DNA from 3 places in the Amycolatopsis sp. NPDC102389 genome. Region 1 is predicted to be linked to each of the others. Evidence: riboswitches for the same ligand, from Rfam matches in the RefSeq annotation. Region 1 holds a riboswitch; each other region holds the start of a gene.
What was found. Region 1 has a riboswitch for S-adenosylmethionine ahead of ACIRGA_RS10175 (aminotransferase class V-fold PLP-dependent enzyme). Riboswitches for the same ligand answer to the same signal wherever they lie in the genome.
Positions count from the first base shown of each region.

Region 1 (7,810 bases):
GAGACGGTAGCGTTCCCGGACGTGGCCGTGACCGATCCCGTGGACATCCGCCTGCTCGCCGCCCTCGCGGACCTGGGCAAGGCGGCCGTACACGAACTCGCGGCGAAGGTCGGGATGGATCCGCGCGAGGTCGCGTACCGCCTGGTCGCCCTCTCGGGAAGCGGGTTGCCCCTGCTCGTGGGCGTGGAGAGCGACCCGAACGGGCTACGATCCGCCATCGCCGGCTCGCCGCCTTCGTGGGCTCAACAGCCTCAGCAGCCCCAACAACCTCCGCAGCCCCAACAGCCCCAGCGTCCGCCGGGGCATTCCGGGCCGCACAACGTCCAGGGCACCCCCTCGGGTCCGTACAACGTCCAGGGGACACCTTCGGGCGCGTACAACGTGCACGGCACGCCTTCGGGCCGCTACCCCGGCCCGCCGTCGGCTCCGGTGCGCCAGCCGATGGCCCCGCCCCAGCCGCCGCCGCGTCCGCCCGGCCCGCCGCAGCAGCAGTTCGCCCCGCCGCCGATGGCGCCCGCCGACCCGGTGATGAGCACCTGGGGCGTCCCTCAGACCGCGTCCTGGGCGCGCGGCGACGAACAGCAGGTCACGCCGCAGGCGGTCCCGGAGGGCAAGAAGGGCCGGACGGGGGACGTGATGGAGACCCAGGGCCTGGAGGGCGAGCAGCTCACCGTCCAGTTGCTCGAGGTCCAGGACCCGGCGGACTACCTGTTCAGCGCGGCGGGCTACTCGCTGGAGGCCGGGGAACGGTCGGTCGTGGTGCACACCGAGATCACGAACCGCGGGAACATCCCGTTCGTGTCGCTCCCGGACAACTACCTCGAACTGCTCACCGCGGACGGCAAGCCGATCGCGAAGGCGCCGGTCTCGCTGACCTCGCGGCCGCCGCACAAGATCGGCGTCCGGCCCGGGGAGACCTTGGGCGGGCACACCGTCTACGTGCTGCCGGACGCCACCCGCGTGGTCGCCGTGCGCTGGTCACCGCGGCCGGAGCCCGACGAGCGCACGCTGACCTGGTCGATCGACGACTAGCGCCTAGTTCTCGTCCTGCAGGATCCGCAGCGCGTTCGCCAGGTCGTCCGGGTACTCCGACTCGAACTCGACCCAGCGCCCGTCGGACGGGTGGGCGAACCCGAGCGTCTTCGCGTGCAGCCACTGCCGGGAAAGCCCGAGCTTGCGCGCCAGCACCGGGTCGGCGCCGTAGGTCAGGTCACCGACGCACGGGTGCTTGAGCGCCGAGAAGTGCACGCGGATCTGGTGCGTGCGCCCGGTCTCCAGCTTGATCTGGGCCAGCGACGCGGCGCGGAAGGCCTCGACGACCTCGTAGTGCGTGACGCTGGGCCGTCCGCCCTGGACGACGGCGAACTTGTAGTCGTGCCGGGGGTGCCGGTCGATCGGCGCGTCGATGGTGCCGCGCGTCGGGTCCGGGTGGCCCTGGACGATGGCGTGGTAGCCCTTGTCGACGGTGCGCTCCTTGAACGCCCGCTTCAGCACGGTGTACGCGTGCTCGCTCTTCGCCACGACCATCACGCCGGTGGTGCCGGCGTCCAGCCGGTGCACGACACCCTGGCGTTCGGCCGCGCCCGAGGTCGCGATGCGCAGCCCGGCGGCGGCGAGCCCGCCGACGACGGTCGGCCCGGTCCAGCCGGGGCTCGGGTGCACGGCGACGCCGACCGGCTTCGAGATCACCACGATGTCGTCGTCGTCGTGCAGGATCTTCATACCCTCGACGGGCTCCGCGACGATCTCGATGGCCGAGGCCGGGTCGGGCAGCGTCACTTCGAGCAGTCCGCCGGCGGTCAGCCGGTCCGACTTCCCGGCCGGCCTGCCGTCGAGGAAGATCTCGCCGGATTCGGCCAGTTCCGCCACGACGGTGCGGGAAAGCCCCAGCAGTTTCGCCAGCCCCGCGTCGACGCGCATTCCGTCGAGCCCGTCGGGGACGGGCAGCATGCGCGCGCTCATTCGGTCGCCGCCTTCTTCTTGTCCTTTGTGGATGTTCCGTCGTAGTCCTTGCCCAGCAAGGAAAGGATCACGATGAGTACACCGCCGACGCAGATCGCGGCGTCGGCGACGTTGAAGATCGCCCAGCCCTGCCCGTTCGGCGCGAAGGCGGAGATCATGTCGACCACGTGCCCCTGCAGCGGGCCGGGGGCCCGGAAGATCCGGTCGGTCAGGTTGCCGAGCGCGCCGGCCAGTACCAGGCCGAGGCCGATCGCCCAGCCGACCGAGCGCAGGCGCCGGGACAGCCAGACGATGGCGACCACGACGGCGATCGCGACCAGCGCGAGCACCCAGGTCAGCCCGGTCGCCATCGAGAAGGCGGCACCGGGATTGCGCACCAGCTGGAAGTACACGAGTCCGCCGAGGAACTCGACCGGCTGCTCGCCCTCGAGCGTGGACACGGCGATCTGCTTGGTGAGGAGGTCGATCCCCCACAGCACCGCGGCGACGACGAACACCACGGCGACGCGCTTCTTGGGCAGCGGCGGCGACGGTGGCGCGGTTTCGGGCTCTGTACTCACTCCCCCATTGTCCACTGAGCGTGTTCAGGACTCCTCGGCGGCCGTCTTCGGCCTGCTCAGCAGGGCCGCGAACGCCCCGGCGAGCGCGACCAGTGACGACAGCACCAGCGCGAGCTGTCCTTGCGCGGGCACGACCGCGCAGAGCCCGAACGCCGCCGCCACGACCAGCACCAGCACGCTGCGTTCCAGCCAGGCGAGCAGAACCAGGCCCAGCGTCAGCAGGATCGCGCTGCGGGTGTCGCCGTCGATTTCGAATTCCCAGTACCCGACCAGATCGGCCAGCGCGATGGCGATCAACCCGCCGAGCGCGATCCCGGCGACCTTCCACCAGCTCATGGTCTTCGTTCGAAGGGCATAGAAGAGCACCGTGCCGAGGTAGACCACGAAGACGGCGAACAGCCAGTTGTCCATCCTGCTCATGCCGACGACCGAAACCGCTGTCAGGGGTTCCCCCGCATTCTGGACGGAGCCGAACATGCCGCCGTTCCCGTAAGGCACGTAGGCGAACCATCCCTCGGGCCGGCGCGTGCCGACGGACAGGGCCACCACCGCCAGCTGGGCGAATCCCAGCAGCGCCAGCGGAAACCAGTAACGCGGTCGCTCATTCCCCATGCGGGGTGAGGGTAGTGGCTCAGGCGCAGAACGGGGGCAGTTCGCGCGGATCGTTCTCCGGCACCCAACGGCCTTCCGGCTTCTCGTACTGCCAGCGCGCGCCGCGGGCGACGATCTGGCGCAGCGCCAGGACGATCCGGTCCACGTGTTCGGTGGTGCTGCCGAGGCCGACGCTGACGCGCACGGCCTGCTGGCCCGTCGATCCGGCGACGGCGATCAGCCGCTTCGTCGCCACGTGCGCGCAGAACGCGCCGTCCCGCACGCCGATGCCGTACTCCGCGGAAAGGACCGCGGCGAGCCAGCCGGGGTCGAAGCCCTCGACGATGAAGCTGAGCGTGCCGACGCGGTCGACAGGCGCGTCGAACAACCGCAGTTCGGCGAATCCGGGGATGGCGGCGAGGCCGCGGCGCAGTCGCGCCAGCAGTTCTTCTTCATGGGCGACGATGCCGTCCCAATTCGCGGCCAGCGTCTCGCAGGCGACACCGAGCGCGTAGACGCCGACGGTGTTGGGGGAACCGGCTTCGTGCCGCTCGGCACCGGAATTCCAGACCACACCGAGGTTTTCGGAATCACGGGTGACGAGCTTCGTCGCACCGCCACCGGCGAGGTACGGCTGAGCCGCGCGCAGCCAGTCGGCGCGGCCGATCAGCGCGCCGGCACCGAACGGCGCGTACAGCTTGTGCCCCGACAGCGCGACGTAATCGACGTCGAGATCCCGGATCGAGATCTTGCGGTGCGGCGCGAGCTGCGCCGCGTCGAGCGCGATCCGGGCACCGTGCCGCCGCGCGACGGCCGCGATCTCCTTGACCGGCAACAGTTCACCGGTCACGTTGGACGCACCGGTGACGACGACCAGCCGCGGGCCCTGCGGGCAGTCCGCGAGCGCTTCGTCCACAGCGGACACCGCGGCGAGGCGGGTGCGCGGCGTCTGCACCCGGCGGACGTTCGGCCCCTTCCACGGCAGCAGCGCGGCGTGGTGCTCGGTGTCGAACACGACGACCGACGTGTGCTTCGGCAGGCTGCGCGCGAGGAGATTGAAGGAATCGGTGGTGTTGCGGGTGAACACGACGGTGTCGGTCGATCGCGCGTCGACGAAGTCCCGCAGGATTCCGCGCGTGCGCTCGTAAAGCTTGGTGGAGACCTGCGAGGCGAACCCGGCGCCGCGGTGGACGCTGGCGTACCAGGGCAGGAACTCGTCGACGGCCGCGCGGACCTTGTCCAGACAGGGGGCGCTCGCCGCGTGGTCGAGGTTGGCGTATCCGATGTCGCCGCCGGTCACCAGCGGAACCCGCAGATCGGCGCAAGCGACCGTCGGGATTTCGTGCGTGGCAACGGTTTCAGCGGGGGTGCTGGGGCGTTCGAGAGCGAGGGTCATCGTCATCCTCCGGGCCAGGGGACCCGACGAGGATCCCGCGCTTGCCCGTCGCACCTCGCGACGAGCCAGGTCCTCACCCGGGGCACCCCACCGCGGAAGGAGGGTTGCCGGTCAGCTAGCCGGGGCTTGACGCTGACACTCGTGACCTACGGACGAAGTTAGCGGATGGGCGAGCGATCGAGCCAGCCCTCGTCCGCATCTTGAGACGCCGCTCACGTGTCCCGCGAGCGGGCAGAACCCGGCATTTAGTCCTCTGAACGCGGTAGATGCACGCGCAAGTACCGCATTCAGAGGACTAAACGCTGCAGGTCAGACCCGGAATCGGCCGGGCAGCCCGATGGTCGCGCGGGAGGAGAGCTCGGTCGCGGTACCGGAGTACTGATCGGTGCCCGCGGTGAACTGCCAGCCGCCGAAGGTCTTGCCGTCGACGGCTTCGCCGTAGGCCTCGGCGACCTCGGTCGAGACCTCGTCGTAGGACTTGCCGTTCCAGTTGCCCGCGCCGACCCCGAAGTCGCGCGAGTCGCCGCCCTGCGCGGCGGCCGTGGGCAAGGTCCACAGGGTGAAGTGCACGTGGGCGCCGGTGCTGCTGCCACCGCAGGGCAGCGCGTTGCCGGTCCGGCCGAGGGCGTCGCCGGGGACGACCTTCTGGCCGTCGGTGACCGAAATGTTCTCCATGTGGTAATACCCGGTGCGCCAGCCGCCGTCGTGGTCGACGGTCACCCAGTCGCCGCCGGAGCAGTGCTGGATCCGGACGGTGCCCGCCAGCGGCGCGCGAACGGTCTTGTCACCCGGGCTGAAGTCGATGGCGTTCTTCACGCCGGAGTTCCCGTTGTCCGAGTGGATCCCCGCCGAGTAGACCGACTGGCCCGAGTCGAAGGGCAGCCCGAACGCGGGAAAGGCCCCGGCCGCGGTCGCCGTCGGGGCCGCGAGGACCACCCCGACGAGTGCGGCGGTGACCCCCAGACCGGCGAACCGCACAGGAAGTTTCGTCACCTTGCGTACTCCTTACCCCGCGACACTCACCCATTCGATGGAGTCGATTGCCGGGAAAGTAATCCAAAAGGAGTACGAAAGGGAAGAATTTTCTGAGATCAACCGACGAACAGCTGGTGCCTGCTCGTGACCTACTGGCCGGATTCGCCCTTCCACCTGGCGAGGCGGCCCGCGCGGTCGACGGCCCGCAGGCGTCGCTCGGCGGCGTCACGGACTTCGGCGGTGGTCACGACGAGTAACTGGTCGCGTTCCTGAAGCCGGGTGTTCTTGTTCGGCGTGAAGCCGGCGCCGTCGCGGACAAGGAGGCTGATCGTCGCCCCCACCGGCAGCCGCAGTTCGGCCAGGTAGACGCCGTGCATCTTCGACCCGGTGTTGATCCGGACCTGCAGGAGTTCCGCGCCCATCTCGTCGAGCGGCGCGGAGTCGACGTCGATCTCGTGCGCCTCGGCGTGCTGGGCCAGCCCGAGCACTCGGGCGAGCGGGGTCAACGTCGCCCCCTGGAGCAGCGTCAGCACGATGACCAGCACGAACACCGCGTCGACCAGCTCCTGCGCGCCGGGAACCCCGGACGACAGCGGGATCAGCGCGAGCACGATCGGGACCGCCCCGCGCAACCCGGCCCAGGACAGGAACACCTGTTCTCGCCAGGGGATCTTGAACGGCAGCGCCGACAGCAGCACCGACAGCGGACGGGCGAGCAACAGCACGACCGCGCCCGCGACCAGGCCCTGGACCAGGCTCTCGAAGATCCTGCCCGGCGAGGCGAACAGGCCGAGCAGCACGAACAGGCCGATCTGCGCGAGCCAACCGAGGCCTTCGGCGAAGGACAGCGTGTCCGACCGGTGCGGCAGTTTCGAGTTGCCCAGCACCAGGGCCGCGACGTAGGTGGCGAGCAGTCCGGACGCGTGCGCGAGCTGGCCGCTCGAGTACGCCACGACGCACACCGCGACCGTGGCCAGCGGGTACAGACCGGTGGCGGGAAGCGCCGCCCGGCGCAGCGCGAACGCCCCGCCCCAGCCGAAAGCGAGCCCGATCAGGAGCCCGGCGGCGAGTTCGTAGACCACCAGCAGCGGCAGCGACCAGTCGATGGTCGTGCCCTCGGCGAGGACGACGACGGCGATGTACGCCGGGGCGTCGTTGATTCCCGACTCGATCTCCAGCGCGCCGACGAGCCGCTTCCCGATCCCCGCCGATCTCAGCACCGAGAAGACCGCGGCGGCGTCGGTCGAGGCGAGTACCGCGCCCCACAGCAACGCCATCCGCCAGTCCAGGCCCAGCAGCCAGTGCAAAGCCGCGCCGGTGACCGCGATACTCACCGCGACGGCCACTGTGGACAGTGCGATTCCGATGCCCAGCGAGGGTTTCACGGTGGTCCACCGAGTGGTGAGACCGCCTTCGGACAGGATCATCACCAGCGCGGCGAGGCCGAGCGACTGGGTGAGCTCGGGGTTGTCGTACTGGATGCCGAACCCGGCTTCGCCGAGCAGGACCCCCATCCCCAGGTACAACAGCAGCGAAGGAAGGCCGACCCGGATCGACACCCGGACGGCGATCACGGCGACGAGGAGCACCGCACCACCGGTGCCGAGGATGAGCGGGAGCTGCTCCATGTCGCCTCCCGTTCCGGTCGCCGTGAGGGCTCCAGAATAGTGAGGCGGTGATCGTCACACGTTCGTGTACCGGTAGAAAGCCGTCCGGATAACCTGTGTTACAGACTGTCCATTACGGACTGCGCAGGGACACCAGGTCGACACCGAGTTCCGCGAACGGCTTTTCCGCCGCGGGCAGGACTTTCACCGCGCGGTTGCCCTCACGGGACAACCAGCCGGCACTCACTCCGTGAGACAGTAACGCCGCGGCGGCCCGGCCCGCCAGATGATCACGCCGCACTGTCCAATCCAGACAGTCACGCAGCATCGGGCGGCGGCCGCCGTCGATCTCCACCCCGAGCGCGTCGAGCACCTCGCGCCCGCGACCGGTCAGCGTCAGCCCGCCGGCGTCGTCGATCAGCCCGGTGGCGAGCATCCCGTCCCGCAGCGCGACCCCGACCGTCCCGGCGAGGTGGTCGTAGCAGGTCCTGGCGAACTCGAGCCGCTTCACCCGCACCGAAGACCGCAATCCCTTCACCGGCCGGTGTTCGGCGTGCTGCGCCAAATGCTCGATCAGCTCCGCCACCCGGGGGTCGGCTATCCGAACGTAACTGTGCCTCCCCTGTTTCACCCGCACGACGAACCCGGCGTCGGTCAGCTTCGTCACGTGCTCGCTCGCCGTCGACGCGGCCACGTCGGCCGCGCCCGCCAGCTCGGTC
Region 1 is NZ_JBIWKX010000008.1:118,483-126,292, forward strand. Features, by position in the region: gene ACIRGA_RS10155 (AsnC family protein) at 22-1,032, shown strand; gene ACIRGA_RS10160 (RluA family pseudouridine synthase) at 1,036-1,962, opposite strand; gene lspA (signal peptidase II) at 1,959-2,522, opposite strand; gene ACIRGA_RS10170 (hypothetical protein) at 2,547-3,134, opposite strand; gene ACIRGA_RS10175 (aminotransferase class V-fold PLP-dependent enzyme) at 3,154-4,509, opposite strand; SAM riboswitch class IV at 4,542-4,656, opposite strand; gene ACIRGA_RS10180 (M23 family metallopeptidase) at 4,819-5,502, opposite strand; gene ACIRGA_RS10185 (potassium/proton antiporter) at 5,634-7,112, opposite strand; gene ACIRGA_RS10190 (ArsR/SmtB family transcription factor) at 7,225-7,810, opposite strand, start outside.

Region 2 (7,810 bases), on a different contig from region 1:
AGTTTCGATTCGACGACGACGGCGAACCGCTCCCGCCGGCTGCCGGCGTCGAGCCGCACGGCCACGGCGTTCCCCGCCCGCACCCCTTCGACCGAGGTCGCCGCCCGTTCGATGTCGGTCGGATACAGGTTCCGGCCGCCCATGATGATGACGTCCTTGCGGCGGCCGCAGATCACGATCATGCCGTCGACCAGGTAACCGAGGTCGCCGGTGAGCAGCCAGCCGTCCTCGTCCTGTGTCGCGAGCGGACCTTCCATGGTCAGGTACCCCGGCGTCACGGCCTCGCCACGCAGGCGGATCTCCCCGACCTCGCGTTCTCCGAGCACGGTGCCTTTGTCGTCGACGATCTCGGCTTCGAGCCCGTCGAGCGGCGGCCCGAGCACCGCGAAGGACCGGACCTCGTCGGTCCCGCGACGCGGGTCGCCCTCGGGGACCGGCACCGCGCGGTTGTCCGCCTCGAGCGCGTCGGCTTCGACGACGTCGAGCGTCAAGCCTGTGAACAACGGCGCGAACGAAACCGCGAGAGTCGCCTCCGCCATGCCGTATGCCGGGAAGACGCATTCGGCGGGCATCTTGAAGCGTGCCCCGGCATCGACGAACGTCCGCACAGCCGTTTCGTCGATCGGCTCGGCGCCGTTCAGCGCGATCCGAAGCTTCGAGAGGTCGTACGCGTCGTCGTCCTCGACACGGGCCATCCGCCTGCCCACGATCGCGTACGCGAAGTTCGGCGCGGCCGTGGTCGTGCCGTTGTATTTGCTGATCAGCTGCGGCCAGATCAACGGCCCCGACAGGAACTCGAGCGGCGTGATCTTGACGAGTTCGACGCCAAACGTCATCGGGACCGTCAGGAAGCCGACCATCCCCATGTCGTGGAAGGTGGGCAGCCACGAAACCATTACGTCGACGTCGAAATCGAACTCGGCGCGTTCGACCATCGCCTTGACGTTCGAATACAGGTTTCCGTAGGTGATCCGGACCGCCTTCGGGTCGGCTGTCGACCCACTGGTCAGCTGCAGGAGCGCCGTGTCCGATTCGGCCGTCGACACCGGCTCCGCCAGCGGCTCTGCCTCGAGCAGTTCGGTGATGACCTGGAAGGCGATGCCGTGCTCGGTGAGCACCGGCGCCAGCTGGTCGAACGGCTCACCGAGCAGAACGAGGCCGGATCCGATCATCCGCAGCACACGAACGGTGTCCTCGGCCCATTCGGCGAGGTCGGTGCGCTGCGTGGGCTGGTGCAGCATCGTCACGCTGCCGCCGGCGAGCCATACCGCCTGAACCGTCGGCGCGATCAGCGACGGCGCCGCCGCCAATACCGCGACCGCTTTGCCGGGCTCCAGCCCAGCCGTCACCAAGCCCCCGGCGACCCGCTTGGCCTGCTCGTGGATCTCGGCCCAGGTACGCCGAACCGGCTCCTTGGGCTCCCCAGTGACCATTCCCCGCTGCTGACCTCGCCCCGCCGCGGTGGCGACGAGCGTGTCCACGAACCGACTCATGCGCGTCACACTACTGTCCGCGCTGGAAGACCCGCTCGCCGTCGAGTGAACTCATTCGATCGCTTCGGAGGTCTCGAGCCACTGTGCCTCGACCTCCTCCTTCTCCGTTTCGACGGCTTTCAATTCAGTGTTCAGCTCGATGAGCTTCGTCGGGTCGGTCGCCGCGGCGAGCAGCGCCGCATGCAGCTTCTCTTCCTTCGCGTGGAGCTGGTCGAGCTTGCGTTCGAGACGGGACAGCTCCTTCTGCGCCGCGCGTTGTTCCGCGGCGCTCTTCTTGGGCGCGGAGGCCTGCGTATTGCCCGCCTTCCGGTCCCCGCCGGCCTTTTCGAGGCTCTTGACGCGCCGGTCCAGGTACTCCTCGATCCCGCCCGGCAAGTGGGTCACCTGCCCGTCGCCGAACAAGGCGACGATCGTGTCGCAGACGCGTTCCACGAGGTACCGGTCGTGCGAGACGACGACGAGACTGCCCGGCCAAGAATCCAGCAGATCTTCGAGCTGCTGCAAGGTGTCGATGTCGAGATCGTTCGTCGGCTCGTCGAGCAGCAGCACGTTGGGCTCGGCCATCAGGAGCCGGCACATCTGCAGGCGGCGCCGTTCGCCACCGGAAAGGTCTTCGACCGGCGTCCACTGCCTCGACGCGGGGAACCCCAGCTTCTCGGCAAGCTGCGAAGCGGTGAGCTCCTGCTTGCCGAACACGACCCGGCCGGAGACCTCTTCGATCGCCTGCAACACGCGCAGATCACCCGGCAGGTCGTCGAGCTCCTGCCGTAGATGCGCGAGGCTGACCGTCTTGCCCTGGATGCGTCGCCCAGTCTCGGGCTCCGTGTCGCCTCCGAGCAGCTTGAGGAGCGTCGTTTTGCCCGACCCGTTGACGCCGACCAGACCGATCCGATCGCCGGGCCCGATCCGCCACGTGACGTGATCGAGCAGAGTGCGGTCGCCGACGGTCAACGTGGCGTCCTCGATCTCCAGCACGGTCTTCCCCAGCCGTCGACGCGCGAACGCCTGCAGCTCGACCGAATCACGCGGCTCCGGCACGTCGGAGATCAGCGCCTCCGCCGCCTCTACGCGATAGCGCGGCTTCGAGGTCCTGGCCTGCGGGCCGCGACGCAGCCACGCGAGCTCTTTACGCGCCAGGTTCTGCCGCTTTTCCTCGGCCGTCGCCGCCAGCCGCGCCCGTTCGGCCCGCGCGAAGATCCAGTCCGCGTACCCGCCTTCGTACTGCTCGACGCGACCGTTGGTGACCTCCCAGGTCAGGCTCGCGACCGTGTCGAGGAACCACCGGTCGTGAGTGACGACCACGACCGCGATCTTGCGGTTCAGCAGGTGATCCGCAAGCCAGCGCACCCCTTCGACGTCCAGGTGGTTGGTCGGTTCGTCGAGGACCACGAGGTCCAGTTCACCGGTGAGAGCGGCCGCCAGCGCCACCCGGCGGCGTTCGCCACCGGACAGGTTCGCCGTTTCCTTCTCGACGCCGAGAGCGGTGATCCCCAGACCATCCATAATGGACCGGACTCGCGCGTCGGCGGCCCACTCGTGCTCGGCACCGTAGCGCTCCAGCACGACATCCCCGACCGTGCTGCCCTCGGGGAGTTCGGTCCGCTGGGTGACCACGGCCATCCGCAAGCCGCGGACCTGACTGACGCGTCCTGTGTCCGGCTCGCTGATCCCAGCGAGAACCTCCAGCAGCGTCGTCTTCCCACCCCCGTTGAGACCGACGACACCGATACGCTGCCCCTCCGCCACACCGAGCGAAACACCGTCGAGCAGCGGGCGCACCCCGAAGGACTTGCTCACCGACTCCAGGTTGACCAAGTTGGCCATGCCTCAGCCGATCCTTTCCAAAAAGCTCGCACCACAACGAATTAGTCGGTGTCCATTTCGGACACCCTCAGGCGTGCACCCGCGGCGGTGACGGCCGTGGCGCGTCGTCGCCCCCTACCAGCCGGGCTCCGGGCACCGGCCCGTGTGCGACGCGCACCGTGCGGCAGACACCCGCACCGGACAGCTCCGCGGCGACCTCGACGGCCGATTGGGCATCCGCACAGAGAAAGGCACAGGTCGGGCCGGATCCGGAGACGGTGCCGGCGAGCGCGCCCGCGTTGACCCCCGCCCGCAATGTGCGGCGCAGTCCCGGACGCAACGAGACAGCGGCCGCCTGCAAGTCGTTGCCGAGAAGCAGCGCCAGCTGCCGCGGGTCGCCGGACGCCAACGCCTCGACCACCGGAGTGTGCGAACCGATTCGCGGCGGGCTGCCCTCTTCACGCAACCTGTCCAGTTCGCCGAACACCCTGGGAGTCGAAAGACCACGCTGGTCGAAGGCCAGGACCCAGTGGAAGGTGTGCCGCGACAAGACCGGCACCAGTTGCTCACCTCGGCCGGTGCCCAACGCCGTCCCGCCGTAGAGCGCGAACGGGACATCGCTGCCGAGCTTCGCGGCGATACCAGCCAGCTCGTCTCGGGAGATGTCGAGCTTCCAAAGCGACGCGAGACCGACAAGGGTCGCGGCCGCGTCGGCACTGCCACCGGCCATCCCACCCGCTACGGGGATGCCTTTGCGCAGCACCACCCTGACCTTGGACTCGCCGTCCGCCTTGCCGACGTGGGCCGCCAACGCCTGCGCAGCCTTCCAAGCGAGGTTGTTGGCCCCTGTCGGTACGGAACCTTCGCCTTCCCCGTAGACCTCGACGCCCGGGTCCTCGGTGACCGCGACGGTCACCTCGTCGGTCAAGGAAAGCGCCTGGAACACGGTCACCAGCTCGTGGTAGCCATCCGGGCGTACGTCACCGACCGACAGGTGCAAGTTGACCTTTGCGGGAACCCTGACGGTCACTGGGGGCGGTACGACGGCGAGCACCTGTCAAGCCTACGTGGCCGCTCCACTTGCGCCGTCACCAGGAGAAAAGAGAACAGGACGAGTCGGACACGAACGGGCCGCCCCGGACTGAATTCGTCCTGGGCGGCCCGTTCGTGGAGGAATCAGGCGGCGACGCCCTGCGGTCCGCGGACCGGGTGGGTCACGTGGCCGCCGCGTTCGGCGATCCAGGCGAGCGCGGCGTCCGCGCGCTCACCGCGCACACCGAGACGGAACCGGCCGACCGGCGTGTCGCCGATCCGGGTCAGACCGCCACCGATCGTGGCGAGTTCGACGTCGAAGCGACCGGCGGCTTCCGGGAGCAGCGCACCGACCGAGGCGAAGCCGACGAGCACGACGTCCACCGCGCGGTCGTACTTCGAAGCCTGCGCCCGCCCGGTCTCGATCGCGGGGAGGAGCGCCTGCGCGGTCCGGCTGTTCGGGTCCGAGACGAGGTCGAGCACGGTCCCACGTTCGATGATCGCCCCGGCCTCCAGGACCGCGACGTCGTCGCAGACCCGGCGAACCACGCCGGCGTCGGGAGTGGTGAGCAGCACGGTGACTCCGAGCTCGGCGCGCGCCCGGTCGAGCACGGTCAAGACCGCGCCGGACTCCTCGGACTGCACACCCGCGGTCGGGTCGTCGGCCAAGAGCACGGACGGCCCGGCGGCCAGCGCCTTGGCGATGGCCACTCGGCGCAGCTGCCCTTCGGACAGCTCGCCCGGCCGCTGCCCCGCACGGGGGGTGAGCCCGACCAGGTCGAGCAGGTTGCCGACCCGGTTGCGACGCTGCGGTCCGTCGAGGCCGAGCTGCTCGAGCGGCGAAGCGATGTTGCCGGCGATGGTGCGCTCGGCGAGCAATTCCGGTTTGGTGCTCACGACGCCGACCTGCCGACGGATTTCGCGCAGACGGCGTCCGTCGAGGGTTCCGGTGTTGAGGCCGTCGAGCCGGACGACACCGCGGTCGGGACGCTCCTGAAGGCCGATGCAACGGGCGAGGGTCGACTTGCCGGAGCCGGCCGGGCCGACGACCCCGAACAGCGAGCCCGCTTGGATGTCCACGCTTACATCGCGCAGTGCGACGACGGGATTTCCGTTGAGGGGAAAGGATTTGGACAGGTTTTCGACAGTGATCACGAAAGGCTCCATGCGAATGGGGCGCTGCTTCTTTCGAGCGCGCCGACCGTCACCGAGTAACCGTCCGAGAAGGGACGGATTTCAGAGGTAAGGGAGAAGGACTCAGGCAGTAACGGTGGAGCGTCGACACGCACTTACCGTGCGGCGACCTTCATCGACGACACGTCGCCTGGTCAGCAGGAGCGGGTGGGTGACCCTGTTCATTAGACACAGCCTCCATCGGTCCTGGCGGTAGCACCTGCCCTGTGGAGGGTGGTTGCTGCGACTTCGGCGAGCCAGGTCTCTCAGTCGCTCGGGATGGCCCACTGAGTAAAACCGATCCCACTAGATGAAAGCAAGCGCGTAGGCGCAGATCACACGTCTGGTCGCGTCCATTATACAGGATCCGCTGTCCATATATTGGAACAGTGATCGGCGGCGCCGGCTTCCGTCAGGCGCGCTACCTGCTAAGACAACGGTGGCTCATACAGATCCAGAAGAAGGCTTACGCACTTGTGCTGACCTGGCCCAGCCCGCGTCCGCGCGGCGCCGGTCACACTTGCGGCAGGCGATCAGCCGGCGGCCGCGGCGATCCGCGCGAACTGATGAACATCCAATTGCTCACCGCGGGTCTTGGGATCGATACCCGCCTTCTCGAGCAGTTCCCCCGCGCGTTCGGCGGAACCGGCCCATGACGCCAGCGCGGCTCGCAAAGTCTTCCGCCGCTGGGAGAAGGCGGCGTCGACCACCGCGAACAGTCTTTCCCTGTCCACGGACGACACCACATCACCCCGTTCGAAGGCGACAAGCGCGGAGTCCACGTTCGGAACCGGCCAGAACACCGCGCGAGGCACCGCGGCGACCTTGCGCGTCTTTCCGTACCAAGCGAGCTTGACGCTTGGCACGCCATAAGTCCGGCTCCCCGGGCCGGCCGCCATCCGGTCCGCGACCTCAGTCTGGACCATCACAAGGCCACTGGTCAGCGACGACAGCTCGGCGAGCAGGTGGAGCACGACGGGAACGGCGACGTTGTACGGCAGATTCGCGACGAGCGCCGTCGGCCGCGCGGGCAGGTCGTCCGCGGTGATCCGCAACGCGTCCGCGCCGACGACCGTCAGTCGTTCGGCCCCGCCCCGTTCGGCCACGGTGTTCGGCAATCGCCCGGCCAGCACGGGATCGATTTCGACCGCGACGACCTCGGCGCCGGTCGCGAGCAGCCCGAGCGTCAACGAGCCGAGGCCCGGCCCGACCTCCAGCACGATGTCGCCTTCGCCGACCCCCGAAAGGTCGACGATGCGTCGCACCGTGTTGGGATCGTGCACGAAGTTCTGGCCGAGCTTCTTGGTCGGACGTACGTCCAGCTCGGCCGCCAGCGCCCTGATCTCCGCAGGACCGAGCAGTTCAGTCACCCGACGATCGTAACCAGCCCCGGCAGGCCACGATTGGCCGGTGGACGACGTCGTACTCGAAGGCGGGAAAGTCCGGCTGCGCGACTGGAGGCCGAGCGACCTCCGACCTCTTCGCGATCTGCTCGATCCCACACGGCCTTGGCACGAAACGAACGGTCCCTACTTCGGTACCCCGACCGCGGCGGCCGCCGACTCGACGGCACGCGAACTCACCACCATCAAGGCCGAGCCACCCGATCCCCGCACCAGCCTCGCCGTATGCGACCTGAGGGACGACAGGCTGATCGGCAGGGTCAGCTGGTACTGGGAAAGCAGGCAGACCGACTGGCGGCGGATGGGGCTGGTCATCTACGACGAACGTTATTGGGGCGGCGGGTACGGCACCGACGCCATGCGTATGTGGACGACCTACCTGTTCGCCCGCACCGACACCCTCCGCCTGGACTTCGCCACGTTCTCGGGGAACCCCGGGATGATCGCCGTCGGGCGGCGGCTGGGGTTCGTCGAAGAAGGCCGGTTCCGACGCGCTCGACGCTGGCCCGGCGGAGTGCACGACGCCGTCGTCTACGGGGTGCTCCGTGAGGAGTGGGACCAGATGCGTCGCCCGAGCCATGGGCAGGCCTGATCCGGCCCCACCATCCGGATGGCTTTTCCGAAGCGACACGCATCCCACTCAAGGGTGATGGGCGCAGGTTCGCGCAGCCGGAGCGTAATGATCATCCACCCGATCGATACCGTGCATTCGTTCGAATATGCCTCGACAATCGAGGGATGACCAGCACAAACATTCCCAAGGCCTTCCCGCTCAATCTGCCGGAAGGTGACGCCGAACTGCTTCTCGACGAGTTGCAGACGCGGCTACGCGAAGGGCGACGTCTTGTCGCCGAAGTCGGCCAGATCCTGGCCGAGATCGAGTCACGTGGTGTCCGTGATCTCTAC
Region 2 is NZ_JBIWKX010000004.1:74,929-82,738, reverse strand. Features, by position in the region: gene ACIRGA_RS05935 (fatty acyl-AMP ligase) at 1-1,493, opposite strand, end outside; gene ACIRGA_RS05930 (ATP-binding cassette domain-containing protein) at 1,545-3,317, opposite strand; gene ACIRGA_RS05925 (4-(cytidine 5'-diphospho)-2-C-methyl-D-erythritol kinase) at 3,385-4,350, opposite strand; gene ACIRGA_RS05920 (methionine ABC transporter ATP-binding protein) at 4,473-5,483, opposite strand; SAM riboswitch class I at 5,697-5,787, opposite strand; gene rsmA (16S rRNA (adenine(1518)-N(6)/adenine(1519)-N(6))-dimethyltransferase RsmA) at 6,035-6,871, opposite strand; gene ACIRGA_RS05910 (GNAT family N-acetyltransferase) at 6,912-7,496, shown strand; gene ACIRGA_RS05905 (DUF222 domain-containing protein) at 7,643-7,810, shown strand, end outside.
Region 2: it holds a riboswitch for S-adenosylmethionine, as region 1 does, so the genes downstream of both, ACIRGA_RS05920 (methionine ABC transporter ATP-binding protein) here and ACIRGA_RS10175 (aminotransferase class V-fold PLP-dependent enzyme) in region 1, are expected to answer to the same signal.

Region 3 (7,810 bases), on a different contig from region 1:
CTCCGGGAAGTGGTGTCCGTCGGATGAACCCGTCCGCCGATCCGTCCGAAGTGGACACCGCGTCGTGGCGGGGTCAAGACCTGCGGCTGTTACCGGCCGCGGCGACGGCCTGGCTCGGCACTCTTTCCGGGTTACTCGCCGGCTGGTGGATCACGATGCTCTGCGGTGCGGCCGCCGTGGTGCTCGCGATCGCCGCCGGTGTCCGTGCCCGCCGGACGGCGTCCCGGTGGGTGGCGGGCCTGGCCGCCCTGGCGGTCCTCGGCGTGCTCACCGCCGGTCCGGTGGCGCTGCGGATCCGGGCCGCCGAGCACGACGACCTCCGTGCCGCCGCCGCACGGGGGAGCGACCTCACCGCGAGGGTGGTGGTCACCGAGCGGCCACGTCCGGTCCGCGGTGCCGGATACGCCGATCGCCAGGCAGGCACCCGCCTGGTGGTCGTCGCCGCGACGGTGGACACCGCGGTGGCGGGTGAGCAGGTGGTGGATTCGGCCGGCCGGATCCTCCTGCTCGCTCCCGCCGAGGGGTGGACGGACCTGCTGCCCGGGCAGCAGGTCACCGCCTCCGGACGGCTCGCGCCGGCGAAGGGGGCCGAACTGACGGTCGCGGTCCTCTCGGTGCGAGGTCCGCCGTCGGCCGTAGGACCGGCGCCCTGGTGGCAGCGAGCCGCGGAATCGCTGCGCACCGGGCTCCGGGAACTGTGCGCCGTCCTCCCGGAGGAGGAGGCCGGTCTCGTGCCCGGACTGGTCGTGGGGGACACGAGCACGCTGTCCCCGAGGGTCGAACGGGAGTTCACGGACTCCGGCATGTCCCACCTGATGGCCGTGAGCGGTGGGAACGTGGCGATCGTCTGCGGCTCGATCCTGCTCCTGTTGAGAGTGCTCCGGGTCGGGCCGCGGACTTCCGCCGCCGCGGCCGCCGCGGGGCTCGCCGGGTTCGTGGTCCTCGCCGGGCCCGCACCCAGCGTGCTCCGCGCCGGGGTGATGGGAGCGGTCGGGCTGCTGGCGCTGGCGCTGGGGCGCCGGGGTTCGGCGCTGCCCGCGCTGGCGTTCGCGGTGGCCGGGCTCGTCGTGGCTGACCCCGCGATGGCCGCCGACTTCGGGTTCGCGCTTTCGGTGCTGGCCACGGCCGGGCTTGTACTGCTGGCGCCGAGGTGGGCGGAATGGCTGGTCGGACGCGGTGTCCCGGCCGGCTACGCCGAGGGGCTGGCCATCCCGCTGGCCGCGTTCGTGATGACGGCGCCGGTCATCGCGGGTATGGCGGGATCGGTCAGTCTCGTCTCGGTGGTGACCAACTTGCTCGCGGCGCCGGTGGTCGCCCCGGCCACCGTGTTCGGCGTGCTCGCCACCGCCGTCGGGCCGTGGTGGCCGTCCGCGGGCAGGCTGCTGGTCCGCTTGACCGAACCCGAGGCGAGCTGGCTCATCACCGTGGCCCGCCATGGCGCCCGGGCGCCGGGAGCGGTCGTGGACTGGCCGGATGGCTGGTGGGGCGGGCTTCTGGCGGCCGGTCTGCTCGCCGTGCTGCTCGTCCTCGTCCGGCTGCGGCACGCCAGGATCCTGCTGGCGATCGCGTTGGCCACCGGGCTGGTCGTCTTCGTACCGGTGCGGGTGCTGGCACCGGCATGGCCACCGTCGTCGTGGACTGCCGTCGCCTGCGACGTCGGACAGGGCGATGCCGTCGTCCTCGCCACGGGCGAGCAGGGGAGGGCGGTCCTGGTCGACACCGGGCCGGAACCGGGACCGGTGGACGAATGCCTGAGCAGGCTCGGTGTGGACCGCCTGCCGCTGATCGTGCTGAGTCATCTGCACGCCGACCACATCGGCGGTCTCGGATCCGTCTTCGAGGGCCGGTCGGTCGGGGCGGTCGCCGTCGGCCCGGGCCGGGCCCCCGCGTGGGCGTGGCAGCAGGTCGCGGACGAGACGGCGCGCCGCGGGATTCCCTTGCTGGAGCTGGAGATCGGGCAACGGCTGGACTGGCCGGCGTTGTCACTCGACGTACTGGGACCGCGCTATGTCACCCGGCGATCGGTTCGCGAACAGGACGGTACGGTGATCAACAACGGTTCCGTCGTCCTGCGCGCCGGGACCTCGGCGGGCCGGTTGCTGCTGACAGGTGACATCGAGCTCGCCGCACAGGCCGACCTGATGGCCGAGGGCGCCGATCTGCGTGCCGACATCCTTAAGGTCCCGCACCACGGAAGCCGTTACACGGCACCGGATTTCCTCAACGCCGTCGCGCCGAGGGCCGCGTTGGTGAGTGTCGGTGCCGGAAACACCTATGGTCATCCGAACAAGTCCACTTTGGACAATCTGGTGGCCGTCGGCGCGTCGGTCGCCAGGACGGACACGGACGGCGACACCGCGGTGGTCGCCGACGCGCGCGGCCTCGCCCTCGTGCGCCGGGGCGAGCCCCGCGGCCCGCCTCGTTCGTGAGGCGGGCCGGCGGGAACTCAGATGCCTAGGGCCTTTCAGATGCCTAGAGCCTTCAGATGCCTAGAGCCTCGCGGACCGCGTCGGCCGAGGCGCTGACGGTGGCCTTCGGGCCGATCTTGTCCTCGACGGCGTCAAGGGTCTTGAGGCCGTCACCGGTGATCAGCAGGACGATCTCCTCGTCCGGGTTCAGCTTGCCGGTCTCGATGAGCTTCTTGGCCGTCGCGACGGTGACCCCGCCCGCGGTCTCGGTGAAGATGCCCTCGGTGCGGGCGAGCAACCGGATGCCCTCGACGACCTCTTCGTCGGTGACGTCTTCGATCGCGCCGCCGGTGCGGTTGACCACGTCGAGGACGTAGGGGCCGTCGGCCGGGTTCCCGATCGCCAGCGACCGGGCGATCGTGTCCGGCTTGACCGGCTGGACGACGTCGTGTCCCGCGCGGAAGGCCGCCGAGACGGGCGAGCAGCCGGTGGCCTGCGCGCCGAACACCTTGTACGGCGTCTCGTCGACGAGGCCGAGCTGACCGAACTCACGGAAACCCTTGTCCACCTTGGTGAGCTGGGAACCGGAGGCGATCGGCACCACGATCTGGGAGGGGAGCCGCCAGCCGAGCTGTTCGGCGACCTCGAAGGCCAGCGTCTTGGAGCCCTCCGAGTAGTAGGGCCGGACGTTCACGTTGACGAACGCCCAGCTCTCCTGCTCGGCGGCGAGCTGGGTGGCGAGCCGGTTCACGTCGTCGTAGTTGCCGTCGACCGCGATCAGGTCTCCGTCGTACACGGCGGTGGTGAGGATCTTGGCGCGCTCGAGGGTCTTCGGGATCAGCACGACCGACCGCCAGCCGGCGCGGGCCGCCGCGGCGGCGACGGCGTTGGCCAGGTTGCCGGTCGACGGACAGGCCAGCACGTCGAACCCGAACTCACGGGCGGCGGCCAGTGCGACGGCGACCACGCGGTCCTTGAACGAGTGGGTGGGGTTCCCGGTATCGTCCTTGACCCAGACCTTCTTGACGCCCAAGGCTTTCGCGAGCCTGTCGGCCTGGATGAGCCGGGTGGCGCCGGGTTCGGTGTTGGGGATTTCTTCGACGTTCGAGGGAACGGGAAGGAGCTTCTTGTAGCGCCAGATGTTCTTCGGCCCGGCTTCGATGTCCTCGCGGCGCACGCGGCCGAAGTCGTAGGCGACCTCGAGCGGCGAGAAGTCCTCGGCGGAAACGAATTCGGGGGCGAGCGGCTGCCGGTGTCCCTCTTCCTTCGACACCAGTTCGACGGCCGGTCCGAGATCCGGGGTCTTGGTGGTGGAGGTCGTGCCGAGGGTTGCGGTCATCGCGAGGTCCTTTCCTCATCTGCCCCGCCGTGGCGGGCCGGAATTGGCACCGTGTTCGTCAGCTACCCCGCGATCGCGGGATGACAGGCTGACGCCGGTTGCCGGGGCTTCATCGGGCCGTTCCCTCTGCCCCTCTGGATGAGCGGTATTCGATTGTCGGCACGCGTGTCATCGCGTCGCCTCGCCAACACCGTACGACATGAGGCTCAGGTGGGGCCACCGTGCCCGGAACACATCACCGGGCAAAGCACACGAGAGGAGGAGTGGCAGGATCGTCACCGTGACGACGCAAGCTTCCGCCCCATCGCCGCTGGTCCTGGTTCTCGGTGAGGAAGAGCTGCTGATCGAACGTGCGGTCCGCAGTGCTTCGGACGCGGCCAAAGCGGCCGATCCGACGGCGGATCTCACCCGGATCCGGGTGTCGGACCTCACAGTCCCGGCACTCGCGGAAATGGTCAGCCCCTCGCTGTTCGCCGAGGGCCGGGTGATCGTCCTCGAATCCGCGCACGACATCTCGCAGGAGCTCGCCGACGGCGTCATGGCCTACGTCAAGGCGCCCGCCGACGGCATCGTGCTCGTCGTCGTGCACAGCGGAGGCGGCCGGAGCAAGGCCGCGAAAGGGCTTCCCGCCGCCTTGAAGAAGGCCGGCGCGGAGGTCGTCGAGTGCCCGAAGCTGACCAAGGCCGCGGAGCGGGAATCCTTTGTCCGCAACGAGGTCCGCCGGGTCGGCGGGAAGATCGACGGTGCGGCCGTGCTCGCGCTGATCGACGCCGTCGGCTCGGATCTGCGCGAGCTGTCATCGGCCGCGACCCAGCTCGTCGCGGACGCCGGTGGGGTGGTCGACGAGCAGGCGGTCCGGCGCTACCACCGTGGCCGTGCGGACGTGAACGGATTCGCGGTCGCCGAGAAGGCCGTGGCCGGCGACAAGGCGGCGGCGCTGGAGTCGCTGCGCTGGGCGATGCAGCTGGGCGTACCGCACGTGCTGGTGGCGGACGCCCTCGCCGACGCCGTCCGGACGATCGCGCGGGTGTCCGGCGCCGGTCGCGGGAACCCGAATCAGATGGCCGGCGAGCTGGGGATGCCGCCGTGGAAGGTGCGCAAGGCGCAGGGGCAGGCCCGCGGCTGGGGGCAGGACGGCCTGGCCACCGCGATGCGGGTGGTCGCCCGGCTCAACGCCGAGGTCAAGGGGGTCGCGGCCAACCCGGAGTACGCGCTGGAGCGGGCCGTCCTGGAGGTCGTCGGCGCCCACGGCACCAGCCGCTGAGAAACAAGCCGCCGAGAACAGCGAAAAGGCCCCGGCGACTCGTGTCGCCGGGGCCTTTCGAAAGCCGATCAGAGAGAGTTCGCGCGCTTCGCGAGCGCGGACTTCTTGTTGGCGGCCTGGTTGGCGTGGAGAACGCCCTTGGTCACGGCCTTGTCCAGCTTCTTGGCCGCGTCCTTCTGCAGCTCCAGGGCCTTGGCCTTGTCACCGGCGTCGGCGGCCTCGCGGAACTTGCGGATCGCGGTCTTCACCGAGGACCGGATCGCCTGGTTGCGCTGACGCGCCTTCTCGTTGGTGGTGATGCGCTTGATCTGCGACTTGATGTTGGCCACGGGGGCGCTCCTCTTGAATCTCTCGGTGGTTTCACCGTCGCGCTGTGACCGGCCCTGCGCGCTCGCGAGAGCGGCGCGGGTTTCCTCCATGACGGAATGCCACACGACGGCGAGAAGCAAGCTTAACAGCCGTCCCGGGGTGGCTCGCGGCAGCCTCGGGACGGCTGCTTGCGGTACGGTGAAGATCGTAGTGCCTAGGGTTCCGCCGCCTGCCCGGCCGGCGAAAACACACAATCAGGGCAGACGGGACCGGTCCGAGCGGCACCATCGGCGGAGCCGGAAGCGCCGCCGTTCATCTGACGGGACAAAAGCCTGGAGGACCGGGTTTTCCGCGTGCGCGGAAAACGTGAAAGGTCCGCCGTGAACGCCACCGCCCTGTCCTTCGTCATCATCGCCGCGGTCATCCACGCGGGCTGGAACCTCGCCGCCAAGCGGATCCGCCGGGGCGGAGCCCGGTTCGTCTGGGCTTACTACAGCCTTTCCGCGATCCTGCTCATCCCCGTGATGGCGGTCTCGCTGGCCGTGGAGCCACAACGTCCACAGTGGACCTGGCTGTTCGCCGCCGTGGTCACCGCGGTGTTCCACGTCACCTACGGCGTTGTCCTCCAACGGGGATACGCCGTCGGCGATCTGTCCGTCGTCTATCCCGTCGCCCGCGGCACCGGGCCGTTGATCTCGGTGCTCGCCGCCGTCGTGTTGCTCGGTGAGCGGCCGGGGCTCCTCGGCCTGGTGGGCGCGTTCCTCGTGGTCGCCGGGGTGCTGGTGATCGGCACCGGGCGAGCACCGGCGCACGCCGACGCCGCCGATCGTGCCGCTCGCCGCAAAGGTCTGGCCTACGGCCTGCTGACCGGTCTCACGATCGCCGCCTACACACTGTGGGACGCGCATTCGGTCACCGGTCTCGGTGTCCCGCCGATCGTGTACTTCGGGACCGGTGCGATCGTGCAGAGCCTGCTCATGGCGCCGTACGCCCTGAAGGATCGCGAGGAGATCTCGTGGCTCTGGCGTGAGCACAAGCGTGAGGTCGTCATCGTCGGCGTGCTCTCGCCGGTCGCCTACCTGCTGGTGCTCTACGCCCTCCAGATCGCCCCGGTGAGCCTCGTCGCACCCGCGCGCGAGCTGAGCATCGTCTTGGGCGGCATCGCCGCCTGGCTGGTCCTGGGGGAGGCGAACGCCGTCCGCAGGCTGGCCGGTTCGGTGGTGGTGCTGGCGGGGATCGCCGCGATTGCGATGGCCTGAACCCATCCGGTAGGGATGAGCCATGGACGTGCTGAGCAGCAGGGTGCTGATCCACCCGAAGGACCTCGACGTGTCGACGGCGTTCTATCGGGACACCCTGGGCCTGGCCATCGACAAGGAGTTCCCCGGCGGCACGGTGTTCTTCGCCGGGAACGGATCGATCGAGATCGTCGGTACCGGAGAGACCGGTCCGACCCCTGACGTCGCCTTGTGGCTGCAGGTCCGGGATCTGGCCGCGGCGCTCGAGGAGCTCGAGGCGAAAGGCCTGGAACCCGTCCGCGGCGCGCGGCGCGAACCGTGGGGACTGGACGAAGCGTGGATCGCCGACCCGGACGGCACCAGGATCGTGCTGGTCGAAGTGCCGCGCGAGCATCCGTTGCGCACTGATCCGCGCTAGCTCAGCGGCTTGATCGCGCGCAGCTGAGCGGCGAGGGAGGCGCCGAATCCCGGAGGGTCCCAGGTCCAGGTCTGCAGATCGACGAAGCCGGCGTCGGCCGCTTCGTCGGCCAGCTCGTGCCGGGAGACCGGAAGCCACTTCTCGTGCGACGAAATCAGCAGCCTGCCACCGGGGCGCAACACCCGGAACAGCTCGGCGAATCCGGCCGCCCGGTCGTCCCACAGCTGCACGTTGTTGACGCTCAGGACCACGTCGACGCTCTCGTCGGGCTCACCTGTGGAGTCCGCGGTGCCCTGCCGCAGCTCCACCCTGTCGCCGCAGCGGCGGCGAGAACGGGCAAGCATCTCCGGGGACGGGTCGACACCGATGGCGCGGCCCGCGAGTTCGGCCGTGGCCTGCAAGCCGACGCCGGGGCCGGGGCCCACGACCAGGGCGGTCTCGCCGGATTCGATCGACGCGAGCTCGACGACGCGAAGCTCGGTGGCGGCATTGCCGTGCGCCATCGCCCGGCCGCCGAACCGGCCTAGCAATCCCCGGGGATGGCCGAACGTGCGGTCGAGCATTTGGGACAGTGAAGTACTCATACATCGAGGGCACCACAGCTCATCACGGGCCGCATCGGGGATGACCCCCACTCGCACCCGGAGCGGCATGGGACCATAGAGCTGGCACACCCCGACCTTCGCGAGGAAACCCGTTGACGACGTTCGCCGACACGACCTTCACGCCCCCGGAGCTCATCCGGAACTTCTGCATCATCGCGCACATCGACCACGGCAAGTCGACCCTGGCCGACCGGATGCTGCAGCTCACCGGCGTGGTCGAGGAACGGGC
Region 3 is NZ_JBIWKX010000032.1:19,982-27,791, reverse strand. Features, by position in the region: gene ACIRGA_RS25040 (helix-hairpin-helix domain-containing protein) at 1-27, shown strand, start outside; gene ACIRGA_RS25035 (ComEC/Rec2 family competence protein) at 24-2,429, shown strand; gene thrC (threonine synthase) at 2,482-3,747, opposite strand; SAM riboswitch class I at 3,760-3,892, opposite strand; gene holA (DNA polymerase III subunit delta) at 4,028-5,011, shown strand; gene rpsT (30S ribosomal protein S20) at 5,080-5,340, opposite strand; gene ACIRGA_RS25015 (EamA family transporter) at 5,701-6,579, shown strand; gene ACIRGA_RS25010 (VOC family protein) at 6,602-6,976, shown strand; gene ACIRGA_RS25005 (class I SAM-dependent methyltransferase) at 6,973-7,560, opposite strand; gene lepA (translation elongation factor 4) at 7,674-7,810, shown strand, end outside.
Region 3: it holds a riboswitch for S-adenosylmethionine, as region 1 does, so the genes downstream of both, thrC (threonine synthase) here and ACIRGA_RS10175 (aminotransferase class V-fold PLP-dependent enzyme) in region 1, are expected to answer to the same signal.